One region of the Paenibacillus sp. JT22N1 genome, then DNA from elsewhere that is predicted to be linked to it. Evidence: a T-box and tRNA genes for the amino acid it is inferred to sense, from the RefSeq annotation. Region 1 holds a T-box; the other holds one or more tRNA genes.
The links. A T-box is a leader RNA that pairs with one kind of tRNA and senses whether it is charged. The one in region 1 lies ahead of tyrS (tyrosine--tRNA ligase), so its partner is inferred to be a tRNA-Tyr.
Positions count from the first base shown of each region.

Region 2: it has a tRNA-Tyr gene. The T-box ahead of tyrS (tyrosine--tRNA ligase) is inferred to sense a tRNA for this amino acid. The anticodon was not compared.

Region 1 is NZ_JCAUAW010000004.1:249,164-258,888, forward strand. It holds gene AC58UU_RS10245 (ABC transporter substrate-binding protein) at 1-88, shown strand, start outside; gene AC58UU_RS10250 (SGNH/GDSL hydrolase family protein) at 278-1,339, shown strand; gene AC58UU_RS10255 (extracellular solute-binding protein) at 1,352-2,914, shown strand; gene AC58UU_RS10260 (alpha/beta hydrolase fold domain-containing protein) at 2,939-5,041, shown strand; gene AC58UU_RS10265 (hypothetical protein) at 5,377-5,685, opposite strand; gene AC58UU_RS10270 (DUF3055 domain-containing protein) at 5,742-6,035, opposite strand; gene AC58UU_RS10275 (HRDC domain-containing protein) at 6,236-7,249, shown strand; T-box leader at 7,306-7,574, shown strand; gene tyrS (tyrosine--tRNA ligase) at 7,628-8,887, shown strand; gene corA (magnesium/cobalt transporter CorA) at 8,963-9,725, opposite strand, start outside.
Region 2 is NZ_JCAUAW010000049.1:19-9,743, forward strand. It holds partial or broken rRNA gene rrf (5S ribosomal RNA) at 1-91, shown strand, start outside; tRNA gene AC58UU_RS39125 (tRNA-Ile) at 146-222, shown strand; tRNA gene AC58UU_RS39130 (tRNA-Ala) at 238-313, shown strand; tRNA gene AC58UU_RS39135 (tRNA-Asn) at 317-392, shown strand; tRNA gene AC58UU_RS39140 (tRNA-Ser) at 398-485, shown strand; tRNA gene AC58UU_RS39145 (tRNA-Met) at 513-586, shown strand; tRNA gene AC58UU_RS39150 (tRNA-Ser) at 598-686, shown strand; tRNA gene AC58UU_RS39155 (tRNA-Glu) at 707-781, shown strand; tRNA gene AC58UU_RS39160 (tRNA-Val) at 860-935, shown strand; tRNA gene AC58UU_RS39165 (tRNA-Met) at 1,019-1,095, shown strand; tRNA gene AC58UU_RS39170 (tRNA-Asp) at 1,127-1,200, shown strand; tRNA gene AC58UU_RS39175 (tRNA-Thr) at 1,222-1,297, shown strand; tRNA gene AC58UU_RS39180 (tRNA-Tyr) at 1,373-1,454, shown strand; tRNA gene AC58UU_RS39185 (tRNA-Gln) at 1,469-1,540, shown strand; tRNA gene AC58UU_RS39190 (tRNA-Lys) at 1,551-1,623, shown strand; tRNA gene AC58UU_RS39195 (tRNA-Leu) at 1,644-1,723, shown strand; tRNA gene AC58UU_RS39200 (tRNA-Gly) at 1,763-1,837, shown strand; tRNA gene AC58UU_RS39205 (tRNA-Arg) at 1,847-1,923, shown strand; tRNA gene AC58UU_RS39210 (tRNA-Pro) at 1,946-2,019, shown strand; tRNA gene AC58UU_RS39215 (tRNA-Gly) at 2,027-2,097, shown strand; gene ade (adenine deaminase) at 2,435-4,228, shown strand; gene AC58UU_RS39225 (hypothetical protein) at 4,205-4,612, opposite strand; gene AC58UU_RS39230 (hypothetical protein) at 4,630-4,872, opposite strand; gene AC58UU_RS39235 (arylamine N-acetyltransferase family protein) at 5,085-5,858, shown strand; gene AC58UU_RS39240 (hypothetical protein) at 5,998-6,252, opposite strand; gene AC58UU_RS39245 (helix-turn-helix domain-containing protein) at 6,679-7,554, shown strand; gene AC58UU_RS39250 (oxidoreductase) at 7,707-8,549, shown strand; gene AC58UU_RS39255 (hypothetical protein) at 8,690-8,875, shown strand; gene AC58UU_RS39260 (hypothetical protein) at 9,209-9,466, opposite strand; gene AC58UU_RS39265 (HEAT repeat domain-containing protein) at 9,664-9,725, shown strand, end outside.

The DNA.
Region 1 (9,725 bases):
GGGTCTGCAAAATAGTGCAGCGCTTAGCACCAGATTGGAACAATTGTTGATTGAAGCTAAAGAAAGCAACATCATTCATTCCTCCTAAGTATTTTTCATAGGTAAACGTAGGTGCAGGCTCATCCAAAAGAGCTTGTACTTTTTTTGTTTCTACCCCATAAAATCACAAGTCGAACCAAAGAAAACCATGTTGGCTGCGCTTACATTGATGATATCATAAATATATGAGTTAGATACGAGTCAGAAATAAAGTGAAATGATAGGTAGGGTAACTAACATGCAGCATAATGGTGTTTATTTTCACAATGTCACGGAACTTGAACAACTGCCATACCTGCCGGGACTTCGATTACACCGGTTTCCGAAGCATGTTCGTCACAGCTTAACGGTGAAGGGCAGAACGAAGGCGGTACAGTCGAACGGCTGCGAGCTTCGATTTGTTACAGAAGCGAAGTATGTACAAGTGGTGCTTGCTTCGCAGGATACGAATGGTAAAGTGCTGGTTTTCAAAGGCGACTTCTTCCATTCATCTCATGAGCTGGAGGCGGGTGTTGTAACAACGATCCAGTTGGAAGAGCCTGAAAGGTTTGCTCAAGTAATCCCGGAGAAGCTGAACAATAGGGCGTTCTCTTCTAATGTTTGGCGCATTTTCTTTGAACGGTTTAGCGCTGTTTTCTATGATATCGATGCATTCGGGTTTGAAGTGAGGCCTCCTCATAAGCATGAGATGCCTCAGTTGACACTTCTAGCTTACGGCTCATCAATAACGCAAGGGGCAGGAGCTTTAAGCCATTACAACGGCTATATACAGCAAGCTGCCCGACGTCTTGAAATTGATGCATGTAACTTAGGACTTAGCGGATCCTGCTTCTGCGAAAAAGAGTTGTCAGATCATATTGCGGAACGAAATGACTGGGATATGGTCTATCTTGAGATTGGTGTTAACATGCGAGCGGTAGTTTCTACGGAGGAATTTGAACGACGCTCATCCTATTTACTGGACCGTATCATTGAAAGGCACCCGGAGAAGCAAGTATTTCTAACCTATATTTATCCAAATCGGGCTACGTATTTCAGTGATTATAACCATGCTTACAGCGAGGCTGAAAGACACTATAACGAAATCTTAGCGCAATATACGGCAAATAGAAGCCACCCTTTCCTGCACTTGTTGGACGGGAGCAAGATCATGGATGACTTTACTGCGTTGACTAGCGATCTCATTCATCCTTCCGATTATGGCCATATTTTGATGGGAGAAAAGTTGGCAGGGTTCATGCTTCCAACTGTAAATAAGCTGCGAGAATGGCAAGTGAAACATGGAGTTATTTCCAAATAGGAGGAGATTGATATGAGAAAGAAGTGGCTTTTATCCATAATCAGTGCATCTTTGCTTGCCGCAACCGCAGCAGGATGCTCGCAGGCAGGGAAACAGGAAACAGCAACCGCAGGCAAGCCTGAGGGTGGGAAGGCGGCCTTCTCGATATCCTTCCGGTCCGGGAATATTTCGTATGCGGAAAATCACCCGAACATTAACGAAGAGAAATGGGTAAAGAAGCTGGAGGAGCTAACGAATACAGATTTGGACATCCGCTTAATGTCTCACAAAGAATTCGATCAAAAGATGATCCAGATGTTCGCCATCCATGATATACCTGATGTTGTTCAGGCGAGCTCGGGCTTGACGAATCCGCAATTGGCAGGGTCAGTGCAGGCTGGTGTATTTCTACCTTTAAACGATTTATTAGAAAAGCACGGCAAGAACCTTTTGAAAAAAATACCGAAAGAAGCATGGGAAAAAGAAACGGACGCCAAAGGGAATATCTACGCGATACCAGAGTGGTTATCGAATCCTTCCAGAAGAGCGACTTGGATCCGTACAGATTTATTAGAAAAAACGGGACTGCCAGAGCCCAAAACGGTTGATGATTACCTCAACGTTATGCGTGCGTTCAAGAAATTAGGTGTTGAGAATCCATATATGGGACGAGAAGATTTCGTGTATTCGGATGCTTTCTTCGGGGCTTATGATGTTTTCGGTAACTTCTTTATGAAGCAGGGCGATCAAATCGTTCCAAAGTTCTTTAACGTAGAAAATATGCAAAAGGCCATTCAAACCTATAAAACGATGGTGGATGAAGGCTTGATGAATAAAGAGTTTGAAACCATCAATCCGACCAAGTTCAAAAACGATATTTTAGCCGGAAAAGCAGGGATATGGAACATGAATGCCAACTTGTTGATTCAATGGGATCAGCAGTTGAGAGAAAACGTGGCAACCGGGAAGATGAAATTGATTTCATCTCCAACTGGACCTGACGGCAAGGGCGGATTGCGGCTTGTCGGTAACGTGACTAGAGCTTATTTGATTAATAAAAGTGCAAAGGATCCAGCAGCTATCATTAAATTTTTCGATTGGATGGTTAGTGACGAGGCGGAGAAATTTTTTACCTTTGGTATTAAAGGTGAGAATTACACGGAAGAGAATGGCAAACTCAATTATAAAGCGCCAACGAACGCTAAGGATGTAGATGAGGAGACTTATAGACAAATTTTACTCTGGTTAGTTCAGGATACGACTTATAACAAAGGAACTTTGAGTCTTACGCCTGAGGGGCAAGGTCTGATGAAACTGTATGATACGGTATTGGCCAAAGAAGGACGTGACGGTATCCAGTTCGATCCGCAGCTGAAGGGATATTTGAAGAATCCTGATCTTGCGCCAACGGGAGATAAGCTTCCGCCTGTTATTCTCACTCATGTTTTGAAAATGGTTTATGGAAAGGAACCGATCTCGGACTATCCGAAAGTTTTAGAAGAGTGGAAGCAAAAAGGCGGTAATGATGTCATCAAAGAAGCTACGGAAAGATTTAACAAAAATGATGGCGTTAATCTATCGAGAACGAAGAACTGATAACTAGGAAAGCGAGGGAGATAAATGAAGTACTTTCTGCGAAGTATTGAGATACGTATAGCTCTATGCATCATGCTACTGATGACCGTTGTTTCACCAATGTTTGAAATGAAACCGCTTTCGGCTGAACCGGTAGACACACAGCTCTTTTATGACAGCTTTGAATATGGTAACGGCGTTGCAGTCCCAACAACTTCGCGATCCCAGTGGTCACAAGAAGGTCTGAATGGAAGTCTGGTGAAGACGACAACTAGCGGCATGCATTCAGGTACCTATGGTATAAAAATAGATGCCACCGATTCGCTAAGCCTACGTCTTAGTACGGTTGGATACCAAAATATTCAGTTGAGTTACTGGTACAAATCAAGTGTTACAGCAGGTGGCGTAAAGGTGGAGTATTCCTCAAACGGAGGTTCCACTTGGTTCACTTTGGATCCCATTAATAGAGCGCAAGGCTCTTTTGAACAAAGAACCTATACCATCACGGCAGCCACGTACACACCTATTGATAATCTTCCGGATGTCAGAGTGAGATTCAGCGTGGACTCAGCGCTAACAGGCAACATCTATATAGATGATGTGGTAGTTAGAGGCATAGCGATTTCCAGCACACCTGATGAGCCTTCTATCCCACAGCCTGAAGGGCCGGAAATCGAATTCTTCTCCGACAATTTCGATGATCCTGATAATTACGGTTCAGAGGGCAGTGTATCCATACCATCACCCTGGTTACAGGAAGGCGCTGGGGGAAGCGCCGCCAAAACATCAACGTCAACGAGTGCTCCATCTCTGCCCAATTTCGTCAAAATTGATTCTAACGATGCACTAACCTTGCCGCTCAATACGACTGGATATGGGAACATCAAGCTGAGCTATTTTACAAGAGCATCATCTTATATTTGTGGTAGTATGGTCGTGGAGTGGTCAGGGAATGGAGGAAGCAGCTGGACGACTTTAGAAGAATTCAAGCTGGCCCAAGGTACTGCTGAGCAAAAAAACAGCGAATCCAACAAACTGAAGACGTGGGCATTAGGAGCGGATGCCAACAACAATCCTAATCTTAAGATAAGATTCAGAGTGGGAGATGCCATGCAGGCGAATATGTATATGGACAGTGTGTCAATTACAGGGCAAGCTATTCCGGGCATCCCGCCAGCAGTCTCACCGGTTCCCACACCTCCGCAAACCACGGACCCGGTACCTTTTCCCGTACCAGACGGTGTTACTTTGTATGAAGATGTAGAAATTGGAACAGCTGGTACCCGCCCCATATATACGTCGATAGCGGTTCCTAGTACTCTGCCTGCGGCTCCAATGCCTGTCGTTGTTTATATACATGGTGGAGGCTGGAATCACGGGGACAGGAAACAAGCATTGGCTAACATATGCGGATATGTGACCAAGAGAGGATATATCGGCGTTTCGCTTGACTACCGCCTGACTCCTGAGGCGCCTTTTCCGGCTCAGATCCAGGATGTGAAATTAGCCATTCGGTATTTGCGAGCACATGCCGCTCAATATCATATTGATCCTGACCGTATTGGCGTCTGGGGTTCATCGGCGGGAGGCCATCTTGCTTCGCTGCTCGGTACTTCTGGGGATCTCTTAACGAGTGATCAGGTGGTTCTCGATAATGGAAATACGGTACATGTGCCAGATCTGGAAGGCTCAGGAGGCTGGCAGGAATATTCCGATAAAGTGCAGGCGGTGGCAGACTGGTTTGGGCCTGCTGATTTCACGACTGCTTTTGCGAATAGCTATAGCTCGGTAACGGCGCTTCTAGGCGGGAACAAAGCCTTCACGGTGCCAGATCAGGCAAGACTCGCCATGCCCGGTACGTATGCATCTCCGGATGATCCGCCATTCTGGATCCGGCATGGAGACGCGGATTCTACGATTCCCTATACGGATAGCGTTACATTTGCTAATCAACTAACAGCAGCGGGTGTTAGTGTCGTTGACTTCAAGGTTGTTCCCGGGCAGGGCCACGGGTTCACAGGAACAGCATCAGAAACAGCCAATGCGGAGGCATGGGCATTCATGGATCAGTATGTTAAGAATAGGACTGTGACAGAACACATTTTATACAAAAATGGTTACAACCCGGGCGGATCCAATGGATCCTAATCCCCCTGGCCCGGCGCCGCATATCAGCACTATCCCTTTTTCTAAGTAAAATAGGTGAGAATGTTGTAGTAAATACAACAATTTTCTCCTTTTAGAAGTGTAAATGGTGAAGATGTTGTACGTCATACAACAATTTCCATTAAATCGAGTGAAATAGCTCCAATTTAAGCAAACATGTTGCACTTTCTACAACACTGGATAGCTTTAAACACTAAAGTAAAGAAAATTGTTGTATGTTTTGCAACTTGATGGGTTCTATCCACATCTAAAAAACAAAAAAACGAGCCAAACGTCTGTAATATCAAACGTTCGGCTCGCTTATTTTTTATAAGAGCTTATTCTTCATTTGTAGGTTCGTTTCGATAATCGTCTTCACCTGGATAATCCCGCTTAATGCCTTCATGCAGCTCGTGATTTTCGTAAGAATATTGATTAGGCGGACGTTGATCTTTACGCCATGGTGTACTTTTTCCCAGCGATTCTGTATTTAGGCTAGTGCCATAAGGACCTTCTGGGAACTCCTCTGGAATTAGGTCATTGCGCTGCGACTCAACCGTCTCTAGATCAGTGAAGTCATCGCGGTATTCAGGGATGAAGCCTTTTGCTTCTGTTTTCTTAGCTAATTGGGGGGATTCGTCAATCATGGATAAAGCCTCCTTATCAGGTTGCTATGCTTTTTCCAGTGTCCCCCGCAGATAGCTTAAATATCCGTAAAATGAATGGAACCAATAATTTGCGACAAGAATTCATTAAGTTCTAGCGCTTGTTCCTCATTCAGTTTATACACATGTTCTAAATATCCTTCTTCAGCCAGATCATCTGGACCAATAACTGCACTGCGTCCGGATTGCAAATCAATAACAAGCTTTTTGCCGAAATAACGGGATGTCGTCATAATTGCCAGATCAAATCGATGCAATGCGTTGCCAACGAAACAAACGAAACGCGTTGTTGTTTCTTCCTGATGGTCGTATAAAAAGTCATAATCAGACATGAGGGCCCTCCATTCTCTTTCTAGTATGCATCTCATTATAACCGAAAAAAGCTTGTCAACAAAACATATCTTGCGCCCATCTGACAAACATGGTATGATTTGGATATTAGAAAAAGGGAAGCACCTTTTCAGCTAACTGCTGAAGAGGTGCTTTTTCGTTTTTCTGAACCTATTTTTAGTCATCGTTTGGAGGAGAAGGTATGAATATTGTATTTCTGAACACTTTGGAAAAAGAAGCGGGGGATCATCGCGTTACATCGGCACAAGTGTCGATTGGGGAAGAACAAGGCATTTGGAATGTCTATTGGAATGAGCCTGATAGCGCTGGCAAAATTCAGCAAGATCAGTGGTATCAAGGGGTGAGCTGGGATGAGATGCTGAGTGCTTTCCGTCAGGGGCTGCGGGATAAAGTTCGTTCCGGTTTCCGTCCGCTTGTTAGTACGGATTTGGAATCAGCGCAAGGATTGTCAGGCAAAGCTAGAATGACACAGATGCTGACTTACTACTGCGAAGAAAATCCAAGTGAGGAAGTGTACGAAACGCTCCGCGCTTGGAGGCGCGAACAAGCTGCCCGTGAGGGGAAAGCACCGTATATTCTCGCTACGAATCGTGTCCTTCGCATGATCTCAGTCTTCCTGCCTCAGAGCAAGGAAGAGCTGCAGCAAATTCCTGGCTTCGGCGAGCAAAAGACGACCATGTATGCGGCAGATGTGCTCAATCTCACCGCTGAGTATACACGTTTGAATGGCTTTCCTTTAGATTGGGTAGCAAAAAGCGTGGACACAGTGAAGTTTGAGGCCTGGCTACACGCTCAGAAGGAGCAAAAGCTGCGAACTGAGCTTGACCGTGAGGTAAGCAAGCGCAAACTTCTTGAGATTGTTGCTAGCGGAGGAAGCTTGGCGGATTTGCAAGCAGTGCTAACGATGCCGCGCAGGGAACTGCTGCTTTGGGTGGAGGATTTGGAGCGAGAGGGATACGATATGGATCCGCTTGTAGAAGCGGAGCTGGCTTCGATCCCGGAAGAAGAGCAAATCAAAGCCTGGAACGCCTTCGAATCGGAAGGTGACCGCTACCTGAAGCCGGTGCTGCAGCGCATCATCGGTACGGAGGAGCTCAAAGGCAAAGAACTTGACCGCGCCTATGAGTGGCTGCGCTTGCTTCGGTTGCGCTTCCGCAGGGAGAAGGAAAGGTTTGCTTCTCAAGCTGCGAGCTAGCTAGTATTGACATTGATTAGGATTATATGATTAAATGGTCAATAATCTAAATATCAATGAAAGCGATGACGAACATGGGCTATGCCCGAAGTAGGAGAAATGCCGCTGCTGCAGAGAGTCGGTGTAGGGTGCAAACCGATGCAAGTATGGCTCCGAATTACAGTTCTGAGTTGGTTAAGGGAACATGCTCGTTAGAGCATCAGTAGCTTTTACCCGGCATTCATTTGTCGTTATAAATCTAAGTGAAAGAGAAATTTGCGAATGAGAGCGCGAATCCTTCTCTTTAATTAGGGTGGTACCGCGAGACAACCTTCTCGTCCCTTTGTGGACGCGATGGTTGTCTTTTTTGTTTTTATCATATGAGGAGGGATTAATACTATGTTGACATGGGATCAGCTTACCGAAATACAGCAGCAAGAAGTGGAACGTCAATTGCTTGTCATTGGGCGGGGCGCTGCCGAAATCGTGCCTGAGGAAGCACTCAAGCAAAAGATCATGCACGCCGTGGCTACAGGAAAGCCGTTAAAAGTGAAGCTTGGCTTAGATCCATCTGCACCGGATATTCATATTGGTCACACCGTTGTTTTGCAGAAGCTGCGTCAATTTCAAGATTTGGGACACGAGGTTCAACTCATTATCGGAGATTTCACAGGACGGATTGGGGATCCTACCGGAAAGTCAGAGACACGTAAACAGCTGTCAGAGGAAGATGTTAAGCACAATGCGCAAACGTATCAGACGCAATTGTCCAAAATATTAGATTTGACCAAGACCACTTTTTACTACAATTCATCTTGGCTTGGAGCGCTTAGATTCGATGATGTGCTGAAGCTAGCAGGTAAAGTAACGGTTGCGCGTATGCTGGAGCGGGATGACTTTGCCAAAAGATACGCGGCTAACCAGCCGATTCACGTTCATGAGTTTTTCTACCCTTTAATGCAGGGCTATGACTCCGTTTCTCTTGAAAGTGACATTGAGCTAGGCGGAACGGATCAAACCTTCAATATTTTGATGGGCCGAACGCTCCAAAGCGCTTATGAGATTAAAGATGGACAGGTGGCGATTCTGATGCCGCTGCTCGAAGGCTTGGATGGTGTTCAAAAAATGAGCAAAAGCTTGCGAAATTACATTGGCATCGATGAGCTTCCTAACGAAATTTTCGGCAAAACGATGTCGATTCCGGATTCGCTCATGACCAAATACTACGAGTTAACAACGGCCATCTCAAATGAATCCCTGCATGATCTCAAACGAGGACTAGAAGCAGGTGCCATCCATCCGAGAGATGCCAAGATGAAGCTAGCTAAGGAATACGTGCAAATGTATCATGGTGCGCAGGCAGCAGAAGAGGCTGAACAGCATTTTATAACCGTGTTCCAAAAGCGAGCTTTGCCCGAAGACATCGAAGAAATGACTCTAAGCATCAGCCAGCAGGAAGAAGGCTCAATCTCCATCATTAAGCTTCTCGTATTACTAGAACTGCAAGCTTCCAACGGAGAAGCAAGACGCAGTGTGGAACAAGGGGCAGTGAAGATCAATGAACAGAAGATCATGCAAATTCATGAACAAATAACCCCAAAGGATGGGGATATTATTCAGGTGGGGAAACGAAAATTTGTTAAAATTAAGTTGATTTAAGCAGGACAAAAAGGGCTCCTTGATAGCAGCATTTTGCTCCAAGAAGCCCTTACCTTAACGACTATGCAAAAGTAACTACAGCCATTCTTTTTTGCGAAATAATACATACATGCCTATGCCCAATGCACCCATGAACGCCAACACAATTTCATCGCCATGAGCCACATGAAGCCCGAGAATGTTATCAAAATTCATCCCGAACACGCCGGTAATGAACGTTAAAGGCATGAAGATCGTCGAAGTTGCTGTGAAAACGCGCATGATCTCATTCGCGCGGTTAGCGACGCTGGACTGATAGGCTTCTCGTAAGTTGCCCATGAGATCGCGCAGCGTATCAAACGTATCCACGATCTTTACGGCATTTTCATAAATGTCTCCGAAATATTTTTGCAGCTGATGGTCAATCAGTCTAAGCTCTTTTTTACCAAGTGTTCCAATGACATCGCGTTGAGGAACAAGTACTTTTTTGAGCCATAGAATCTCTGAGCGAAGTCCAATAATTTCATTCAAATGCGACTTCTTCGTTGCCACCAGGATGTCTTCTTCCAGCTTTTCAATCTTGGCCTCGATACGGTCACCGACCGCCACATAATTATCGACGACAAGATCGACCAGATGGTATAGGAAACGATCGGCGCTGTTTACTTCCTCTTCCCAGAGAAAAGGTTTCAAAGCTCGAAGTTCATTGATTTTTTGTCTAGTAACGGTAATAATAACATGTCTGCTTAGAAATAGATTAAGTGCGCGAAGGAAAATTTCTTCATCATCAAATCGAATACTATTAATAACGATAAAATAATGGGAATCGTAGAACTCAATTTTGGGACGTTGTTCCTCT
Region 2 (9,725 bases), on a different contig from region 1:
ACGCGTTCCCATCTCGAACACGACCGTTAAGCCCTCCAGCGTCGATGGTACTTGAACCGCAGGGTTCTGGGAGAGTAGAACGTTGCCAAGCAGAATACCCCTAGTGGGTATTTTTTTTGCCACGCTGTAGACTGTTTACTCATTAGGGCCCTTAGCTCAGCTGGTTAGAGCGCACCCCTGATAAGGGTGAGGTCGGTGGTTCGAGTCCACTAGGGCCCACCAATTAATTTCTTTTATGGGGCCATAGCTCAGCTGGGAGAGCGCCTGCCTTGCAAGCAGGAGGTCAGCGGTTCGATCCCGCTTGGCTCCACCATATTCCCTGATAGCTCAGTTGGTAGAGCACTCGACTGTTAATCGAGTTGTCACAGGTTCGAGTCCTGTTCGGGGAGCCATTTTTGGAGAAGTGTCCGAGCGGCCGAAGGAGCACGATTGGAAATCGTGTAGGCGTCACAAGCGTCTCGAGGGTTCGAATCCCTCCTTCTCCGTTTCTTTAGATAAAGGAAAGACAATATGGCGGCGTAGCTCAGCTGGCTAGAGCGTACGGTTCATACCCGTAAGGTCGGGGGTTCGAGCCCCTCTGCCGCTACTAGATAAATTGGAGAGATACCCAAGTGGCTATAAGGGGACCCTCTGCTAAGGGGTTAGACTGCGTAAGTGGTGCGAGGGTTCGAATCCCTCTCTCTCCGTCGGTAAATTTTTTGAATTTGGCCCGTTGGTCAAGTGGTTAAGACACCTCCCTTTCACGGAGGTAACAGGGGTTCGAGTCCCCTACGGGTCACCAATAATCCCCACAAAGTGACGTAAAGCTGACGAAGCCTATTCCGAATACTTTGCGTGGGCCCAAAATTCATTATCTCATGGAGGCTTAGCTCAGCTGGGAGAGCATCTGCCTTACAAGCAGAGGGTCGGCGGTTCGATCCCGTCAGCCTCCACCATACTGCCCAAAAAAGTGAAGTGAAGCTTTGTAGCAACGCCGATTACTTTTTCGGGGCTCATAATGAAATTATGCTTTCAATGTCGCGGGGTGGAGCAGCCCGGTAGCTCGTCGGGCTCATAACCCGAAGGCCGCAGGTTCAAATCCTGCCCCCGCAACCAAACTCTTTCAGAGAGTTGTTCTTCACAGTGTGGAGCTGTGGTGTAGTGGCCTAACATGCCTGCCTGTCACGCAGGAGACCGCGGGTTCGAATCCCGTCAGCTCCGTCATTTTTCATAAATGAATATGCCGTTGTAGCTCAACTGGTAGAGCAACTGACTTGTAATCAGTAGGTTGGGGGTTCAAGTCCTCTCGACGGCACCACAATTCCCAAAAAAGTGAAGCAAAGCTTTGTAGCAACGTCATTACTTTTTCGGGGCTTGGTTAGGCTTTATACATGGAGGCTTAGTGAAGTGGCTAAACACGGCAGACTGTAAATCTGCTCTCTTTGAGTTCGGTGGTTCGAATCCATCAGCCTCCATTTCCAAACTACGTTGGGGATTAGCCAAGCGGTAAGGCAACGGACTTTGACTCCGTCATGCCAAGGTTCAAATCCTTGATCCCCAGTTCTTCATATGAGTCATTAGCTCAGTTGGTAGAGCACCTGACTTTTAATCAGGGTGTCGTAGGTTCGAATCCTACATGACTCACTTTGCCTTATTTACAGCATGCGCGTATGGCGGAATTGGCAGACGCACTAGACTTAGGATCTAGCGGGTGACCGTGGGGGTTCAAGTCCCTCTACGCGCATTAAATCCTCAGCAGTATTCATACTCCTGAGGTACCCATGCGGAAGTGGCTCAGCGGTAGAGCATCGCCTTGCCAAGGCGAGGGTCGCGGGTTCGATCCCCGTCTTCCGCTCCATTTTATTAAGCGCCCTTAGCTCAGCTGGATAGAGTATTTGACTACGAATCAAAAGGTCGGGAGTTCGAATCTCTCAGGGCGCGCCATTATTCATATGTTATACCTTATCGGGACGTAGCTCAGCTTGGTAGAGCACCTGCTTTGGGAGCAGGGGGTCGCATGTTCAAATCGTGTCGTCCCGATAGACACGCGGGCGTAGTTTAATGGTAGAACTTCAGCCTTCCAAGCTGATCGCGCGGGTTCGATTCCCGCCGCCCGCTTCACAGAAAAAGATCACCTTCGGGTGATCTTTTTCGTTTGAATGGGAACTGGAAGAGAAGCCGTATGGGTTCGACCTTCTGTAAAGACATCATAGAATACACCCATAGGAAACATTTCAAATAAGCATTTGGAGTATTCCCACCACATAATTTAATAAAAAGAAATGGGGAATCCTCTGTTGTAGCATGCAACCCTTGAGAAAAACCTTTTTCATGGTAAATTTAATAGTGAAGTGATACAAATAATGCATGTAAACCGATGTTCAGTGAGATGTGACGCTTGTCACCGAACCGGAAAAGGTCAATTAATTTAAATACATAAAGGAGTACAAAACCCATGACTCTAAATAAAAGAAATAAGCTAGTTGAAGTGAGTAGAACGCTAGCTAAGGTTGCACTAGGCGAAGCATTTGCCGATGTAGTCATTAAGAATGGAACACTCGTCAATGTGTATTCTGGTGAATTACTTGAGCGTATTGATGTTGCTGTTGTGGCTGGGAGAATAGCGTATGTAGGGAACGCAGACCACACCATTGGGGCTCAAACGGTCGTTATCGATGCCACAGGGAAGTATATGTCTCCAGGATTTTTAGATGGTCATATGCATGTTGAAAGCACGATGCTTTCCGTTACCGAGTTTGCCAAAGCGGCATTAGCCAAAGGAACAACGGGGATTTTTATGGACCCTCATGAAATTGCCAATGTATTTGGAACAGAAGGTGTAAGGCTGATGCACGAAGAGGGGCAGCAGCTGCCTCTCAAAGTATTCACGACCTTCCCATCCTGCGTACCAGCGACTAACGGCTTAGAAGATGCAGGTGCAAGCTTAGAAGTGACTGATATTAAAGAGGGACTGCAGTGGGATAATGTGGTCGGACTAGGTGAAGTTATGAATTTCCCTGGTGTCATTTATGGTGATCCGAAAATGTGCGGGGAGATTGAAGAAACGATCAAGAGTGGTAAAACCGTCACAGGACATTTTCCAAGTGATGATGATCGTATGCTGCAAGCGTATATAGGGTCCGGCGTGACATCTGATCATGAAACCGTAACAAGGGAACAAGGTCTTCACAAAGTCCGTATGGGCATGCACCTTATGATTCGTGAAGGTTCTGCCTGGCATGATGTCAAAGAGGTCATTAAGGTGGTAACCGAAGATAAGGTCAACACGTCCAATATTTCGCTCGTTACGGATGACGTAAATCCGCAAACTTTGGTGGAGAAAGGGCATCTCAATCATGTGGTGCGCCGCGCAATCGAAGAGGGCGTCGATCCTGTAACAGCGATTCAGATGGTAACGATTAATGTGGCGCGCTATTTTAAAATGGAGCAAGATTTGGGCAGTATTACTCCCGGTAAATGTGCTGATATTTTATTGCTGGATGATTTACAGAAGGTCGAGCCTTCAACTGTCATTACTGATGGTCAAGTTGTTTTTGATTATGGCAAGCTTACGGTTGATTTCCCCGATTTTGTCTATCCCGAGCACATCCGTAATTCCATGAACGTTAAGCGAGAGCTTACGCCTGAGGACTTCAAGCTTGTAAGTCGCAGTAATCAGGAAAAGACGAAGGTTAATGTCATTAACGTTATTGAAAATAGTGCAAGAACAGAGAAAATGACAGCAATGCTGGCTGTTGAGCAAGGGATCATCCAACCAGATGTTGAGCAGGATATTATTCGTCTCGCCTGTATCGAGCGGCACCGTGGAACGGGTCAAATTTCACTTGGCTTTACGCATGGCTTTCAATTGAAGGTAGGTGCGGTAGCCTCTACAGTGGCGCATGACAGTCACAATCTAATTGTTATGGGGATCAATGAGCAAGATATGGCTTTGGCAGCTAATGAGCTTGTCAAAATGGGAGGCGGCATGATCGTTGTAGAGAACGGTAAAGTGCTGGCTCAAGTACCGATGACCATCGCAGGCCTCATGTCAGATAAATCATTGCTTGAAGTCGTTAAAGAGGTTGCAGAGCTCGAAAAAGCGTGGAAACAAATGGGCTGCCCGCTGAACGCTCCGTTTATGACATTCTCATTAATTGCTTTACCTGTTATTCCTGAAATTCGGATTTCAAACCGAGGTCTTGTCGATGTTACACAGTTCAAGCTAATTGAAGTGGAAATTGGTTAAGTGGCTAAATAAATAGGTCCAAAAGGACTTATCCTTTTTATTCTTTTTAGAAGGATGACGTTCGGCGCGGGAGGTTTGGATGGTTTGCGGGAGGCTGGGAACGAGCTCAGCTTCCATCCTGACTGTAATTTCGGTTTCCTCGATAATCGGCAGATCTAGGGTGGTGGCTACCTCATCTCGAATTTGGTGCAACAAATTCAATTGCTGTTCAAATTCGTCTACACGTTTGGAAAGCAACATGTTCTCTTGTTTTAGCTTTTTTATAAGCTCATATAGTAATTTCATGGTTAGCTTCGGTTTCTCTGATTGCTCATTTTCTTCGTTATTATTAGTGGGAGACAGCAGCAATATCAACTCTTCATCACTGATTACCTTGTTTGACACAGTATGGCCCCCTTAAATTAATGAATCTCGCTGAGCTGCCCATCCGTAAAAAGATAATCTTTGGGAAGAAGTGAAAGATTAATGCTCCGGCTGCAGTCGATATACTGTGGGTAAATAACTTGGATAGATTCCTCTTCTTGAATTGGATAGTTAATTGGATAGTTAATGATTTTATTCTTTTTGATTATATCTATAAAAAGATGAAACATTATGGAGATAATTAACAATCCCGTTGCACATAGCTCTAAGTTTTGAATCATAAATTAGCCCTCCTATGAATCTTTTTTCATAGATTAACGGATTAGAACTAAAATGTCGCTCGAAAACCGTTGTCGTTTTGTAAGCTTTTATGAAGAGTTAAACTGGAATATATGACGGAAATAGGGTAATGATGGTATTTTTTAAAAGTATATTGTTGTTAAATCGCACGATCTTGTCTATCAATGAAAAAAATAGGGATGGGGTGTTCAACATGTTCAGTAAAAATAGTCAGATTCAGACCTATCTGGAGCGTATCGGGTTTAAAGGTTCGCTCGATGGCAGCGCAAAGACACTGGCCGACCTGCAGGAGTGTCATCTCCACACGGTTCCATACGAAAATTTGGACATTATGAACCGCATAGCTTTATCATTGGATCCTGTGGATGTATATCAAAAGATTGTCGTGCGCGGGCGCGGTGGGTACTGCTTCGAGCTGAACGCTTTATTCGGCTGGCTGCTGCGGGAGCTTGGCTACTCGGTCACTGACTTGGTTGCTCGATTTTGGCGCGACGAACCGAACACACCACCGAAACGACGTCATCACGTCCTGAAGGTAGAGGCAGAAGGCACGACTTATTTGTGTGATGTCGGAGTAGGAGGGATTGTCCCCCGCAGGCCGGTCGCATGGATCGAAGGTCTTGAACAGCACCAGGGCGGAGAGTGCTACCGTCTCGAGCGCGATGCCAATTATGGTTGGATGCTATATGAGCAGAAGAACAAGGAATGGAACCGCATCTACTCGTTTACGGAGGAGCCTCAGCTGCCGAAGGACTTCACCTTTGCGACCTTCTGGTGTGAGAACGCCCCGGATTCGATATTTACCAAAAGCCCAATGGTAGCCATGCGCACCCTGGAAGGGCGGAATACGCTGGCTGGTCGAGAGTTTCGCATCTTTACATCCGCGGGGGTTAGGACTTTCACTCCGCAGACCGAAGAAGAGTATAAAGCAGCACTGCAAGAGCATTTTGGTATTCATCTAGATTAATCATTAATGTAGTCATGTACTATAATAGTTGGATTTCCATTTATTCAACGTCGAAGAGGACCCCGAAAGGGGTCCCTTTTTCTTTTTCTAACTTAAAGTTCTTTCCGTTAGAGAAACCATAATCCGAATATGATTCTAATTACGAAAGTGATAACTTGCTGTCTTCACGTTCTAAAGCTTTCTGCTGCTCTTTGGTGAAAGTACAACTTAGCTTTGGTAGTCCAGTGTATTTGTTGATGTAGATAGTTCTTGCAATGCCGTGAATGAATTTCATTTGTTTGGTCCATTCTTTTGGGTTGAACATGGACATCAACTCCTTATTTATATAACCTACAAATTCTCCACAATAACGATGTTGGAAGCGCTTTATTTTAATATTATGTTCAAAGGACATGGTTGATGCATTGAGCAAAAGTACTTCCGAACAACGCGAAAAAGAACGCTGAATTAGTGTTTTTTAATTAACCATTGAATGTGTCAGTGACATCTAGTAACTTCCCCGGATGAGGTATTCTTCGATCACGTCCACATCGCCTCATGGGCTCAGTAGGAGGCTTTAATCGATATTTCGGACCCGATCATAGGAAGTTGGATTTGACCCCGAGAAGCCCGCCTAAGACGATCAAAGACTGGAAGAATATGCGGACAAGCTGACCGTGAAGGACGTAAACTTCTATAAGCAGATCGGTTTTATATTGTGTTCAGTGTTGTCCAACAGGAAAATGTCATATTCCGTGGTACAATTAGAGAGAATATCTCCTATCATCAGCCTGAGTTTGGTTATCATCATTTGGAGTGGGGAATTGAGGGGAGGGTGCGCGTGACCCAAAGAATAATAAAAGCACCGCAAGGCTTAGCAGCATCGCCATTCAATCAAAGCGTTTTGAAGCTCAAAGGGCTCACAGTCATTGAATCGTGCACCAACACGGTAGGAAAACAAGGGACTATGTTCTTAGAAGACTACCTTCTCATGTTTGTGCTGAATGGCACTTATACGGTGCGATACGGCGATCAGATGTACGTTGTTCATAAGCACGAAATGGTACTGTTGCAAAAATCCATTGTCATTGAATATGAGAAATCAGGCGAACCTAATCAGGCATACTTATTAGAGTACATGATGTTTTTTCTAAAAGATGAAGTACTCAAAGACTTTATTAAAATGGCGGACATTCAATCTACGCAGCCAACAGCGTTGGTACCTATTTTCGTAAATCCGATAAGTGAACGACTGTTAACGTATTTAGAATCACTTAAACCATATTTCAACGAACCCGATAACATCGAGGACGGATTAATTAAAATTAAGTTGTTGGAATTATTGTTTGATCTTAGCCATGCCAACGAAAATATCGTGCAGCAATTACTTCAATTGAAGCAGCAGGTGCGATCCGATATCTCAACCGTCGTGGAACAAAATATCTTGAATCCCGTTTCGGTGAATGATTTGGCTTATTTATCGGGCAGAAGCTTGTCCAGCTTCAAACGGGATTTTCAATCCATTTACAACACGTCCCCATCTCTATGGATTCGGCAGAAACGCTTGGAGAAGGCCAAAGAATTGTTGACCTATTCGACCATGTCAGTAACGGATGTTTGCTTTACGACGGGGTTTGAGAATGTTGCGCATTTTTCAAGGGTTTTCAAAGAGCATTTTGGCTATACCCCGTCCTCTTACAGGCAACAGTTAAGCTAAAAGCAAACAGAGATCTTAGTTCGGCACCCGCCGGGCTAAGATTTTTTTAATTTGAGCTAAATGGACAAATACTTTGGGCTTTTTGGAAAAGTAGGTCGGAATGCGCTGTGATAATCTTAGGTCATGAAATATTCAATTTAAAAATGACGACTATGACAAATCAAAAAGTATGGTTCATCACAGGCGCATCCAGAGGCTTTGGATTAGAAATTGCAAAAGCTGCTTTAGCAGAGGGCAACAAGGTGGTAGCTACCGTTCGCAGCAAGCCTGAACAATTAGCCGCGCAGCTTGATAACAACGAAAACTTATTTGTAACTGTGCTGGATGTTACGGACGAAGCTCAAGCCTTAGATGCAGCGAAACAAGCAACAGACAAATTCGGAAGAATTGACGTGCTAGTCAATAATGCTGGTTATGGATTGCTGAGTGCCGTTGAAGAAGCTTCGAATGAAGAAGTGAAACAAAATTATGATGCCAATGTTTTCGGGTTACTAAACGTTACCCGCGCAATTTTACCCTACATGCGTAAGCAGCGCTCGGGACATATCATCAATATTTCATCAGTAGGCGGATTAAACGGATTTGTTGGCTGGGGGATTTATGGTTCCACCAAGTTTGCTGTAGAAGGCATTACGGAGTCCATGGCTTTGGAATTAGCTCCTTTAGGGATTTATGCAACCGTCGTGGCACCAGGCTTTTTTAGAACTGAATTCCTTGATCCAACATCTTTGATAAGAACCACTCATGTCATCGATGATTATGCAGGCACAGTGGGAGAAATGCGAAGCTTTGCCACACAAGTTAATAAGAAGCAGCCTGGCGATCCCAAGAAACTCGCACAAGCTTTCATTACATTGGCCAACGCTGAAAAGCCTCCTGTTCATTTGCCTTTAGGCAATGACACCCTTGCTATGTATAGAGAAAAGACGGCAAAGTTTGAAAAGACATTGAAGACTGGTATGACGTTATTACGGGAACGGATCATGATGATGTAAGAGGGTAAAGTTGCAATTAATGAGTCGGAATAGGGACTAGTATTTATTCTTGTTCACAACTAAGACAAATGGACAAGGATGACCGAATATACTTATACGGAATCATCAGAAGTTGTTTATCAACTAGGAGGTGTTTCGGTATGGTTTATTGGTTGTTGGCCGTTATCGTGGTTGTGGTTGGTTTATTGATTTATATGAACGTGAAGAAGCGCAAAGTGGTACCATCGTCTGATTTGCAAACACATAAGTCGTGCGCGTATTGTAACGAGGAAATTGCAATCGATGCAGCTGTATGCAAGTACTGTAGGGGTGTTGTCGTAAATTGAGGCTGATATAATGAATAGCAAATGAAGCAGCGGTCAGTTCGCATGAGTGTGAGCTGGTCGTTGTTTTGTTTTATTGCTATTTAGTCGTTCATACGAATAACATGGGGCTGTCCTATAAGTAGGTAAAATCTACTTATAGGACAGCCCATTAAGTTCTTTTGACCATCTGGAACATTTGAAACGTATTCTGCATGAAATTAATACTTCCATTGGAAATTTTCCAATAGAATTGGCTTCCAAGCTGTCAATTCCCTACTTCCATTGGATTATCCAATGGAAGTAGCATTCAGCCTTCGAAATTCTCAAACTGGGGGCTGAATTTCCCATATGGCTCTACATTCTTGAAACGCTAACTCTTCCTATTCCTTTACCAGACTCCTTGGCATCAATGGTATCCAGGAAATCATTCGTTGTCCGAAAGACATACTTAACCTCATCAAGCCCTCTCTCCATGAGCATGCTTTTATGAATATCAAGGATTAGCTTTTTCTCATGAATTCCTTCACCATCAAGCTTCTGAAAATTGAACAACTCGCTAGGATCAATTTCTATTCTTAATCGCTCGCCAACCAGACTTAAAAAATCGGACATCTCATTCACCTCAAATTGAGGTTGTTGAAATCATTGATAAAAAGAGATACCCGTATAATATGATAAATTATATAAAATCCTGTATAAATGGTACTCTTGTGTTCCATTTATAAATATAATCACCAAAAAGTTGGCGCTCCACCTCAAAAAAGTGTAACATCAATCTAATAACAGCAGACAGAAGGAGCTTGAATCATTTGACCATCGAAATAAAAAACGAAATACCTCCCAATTTAGAGGAACTAAAAAAATCGGCTAA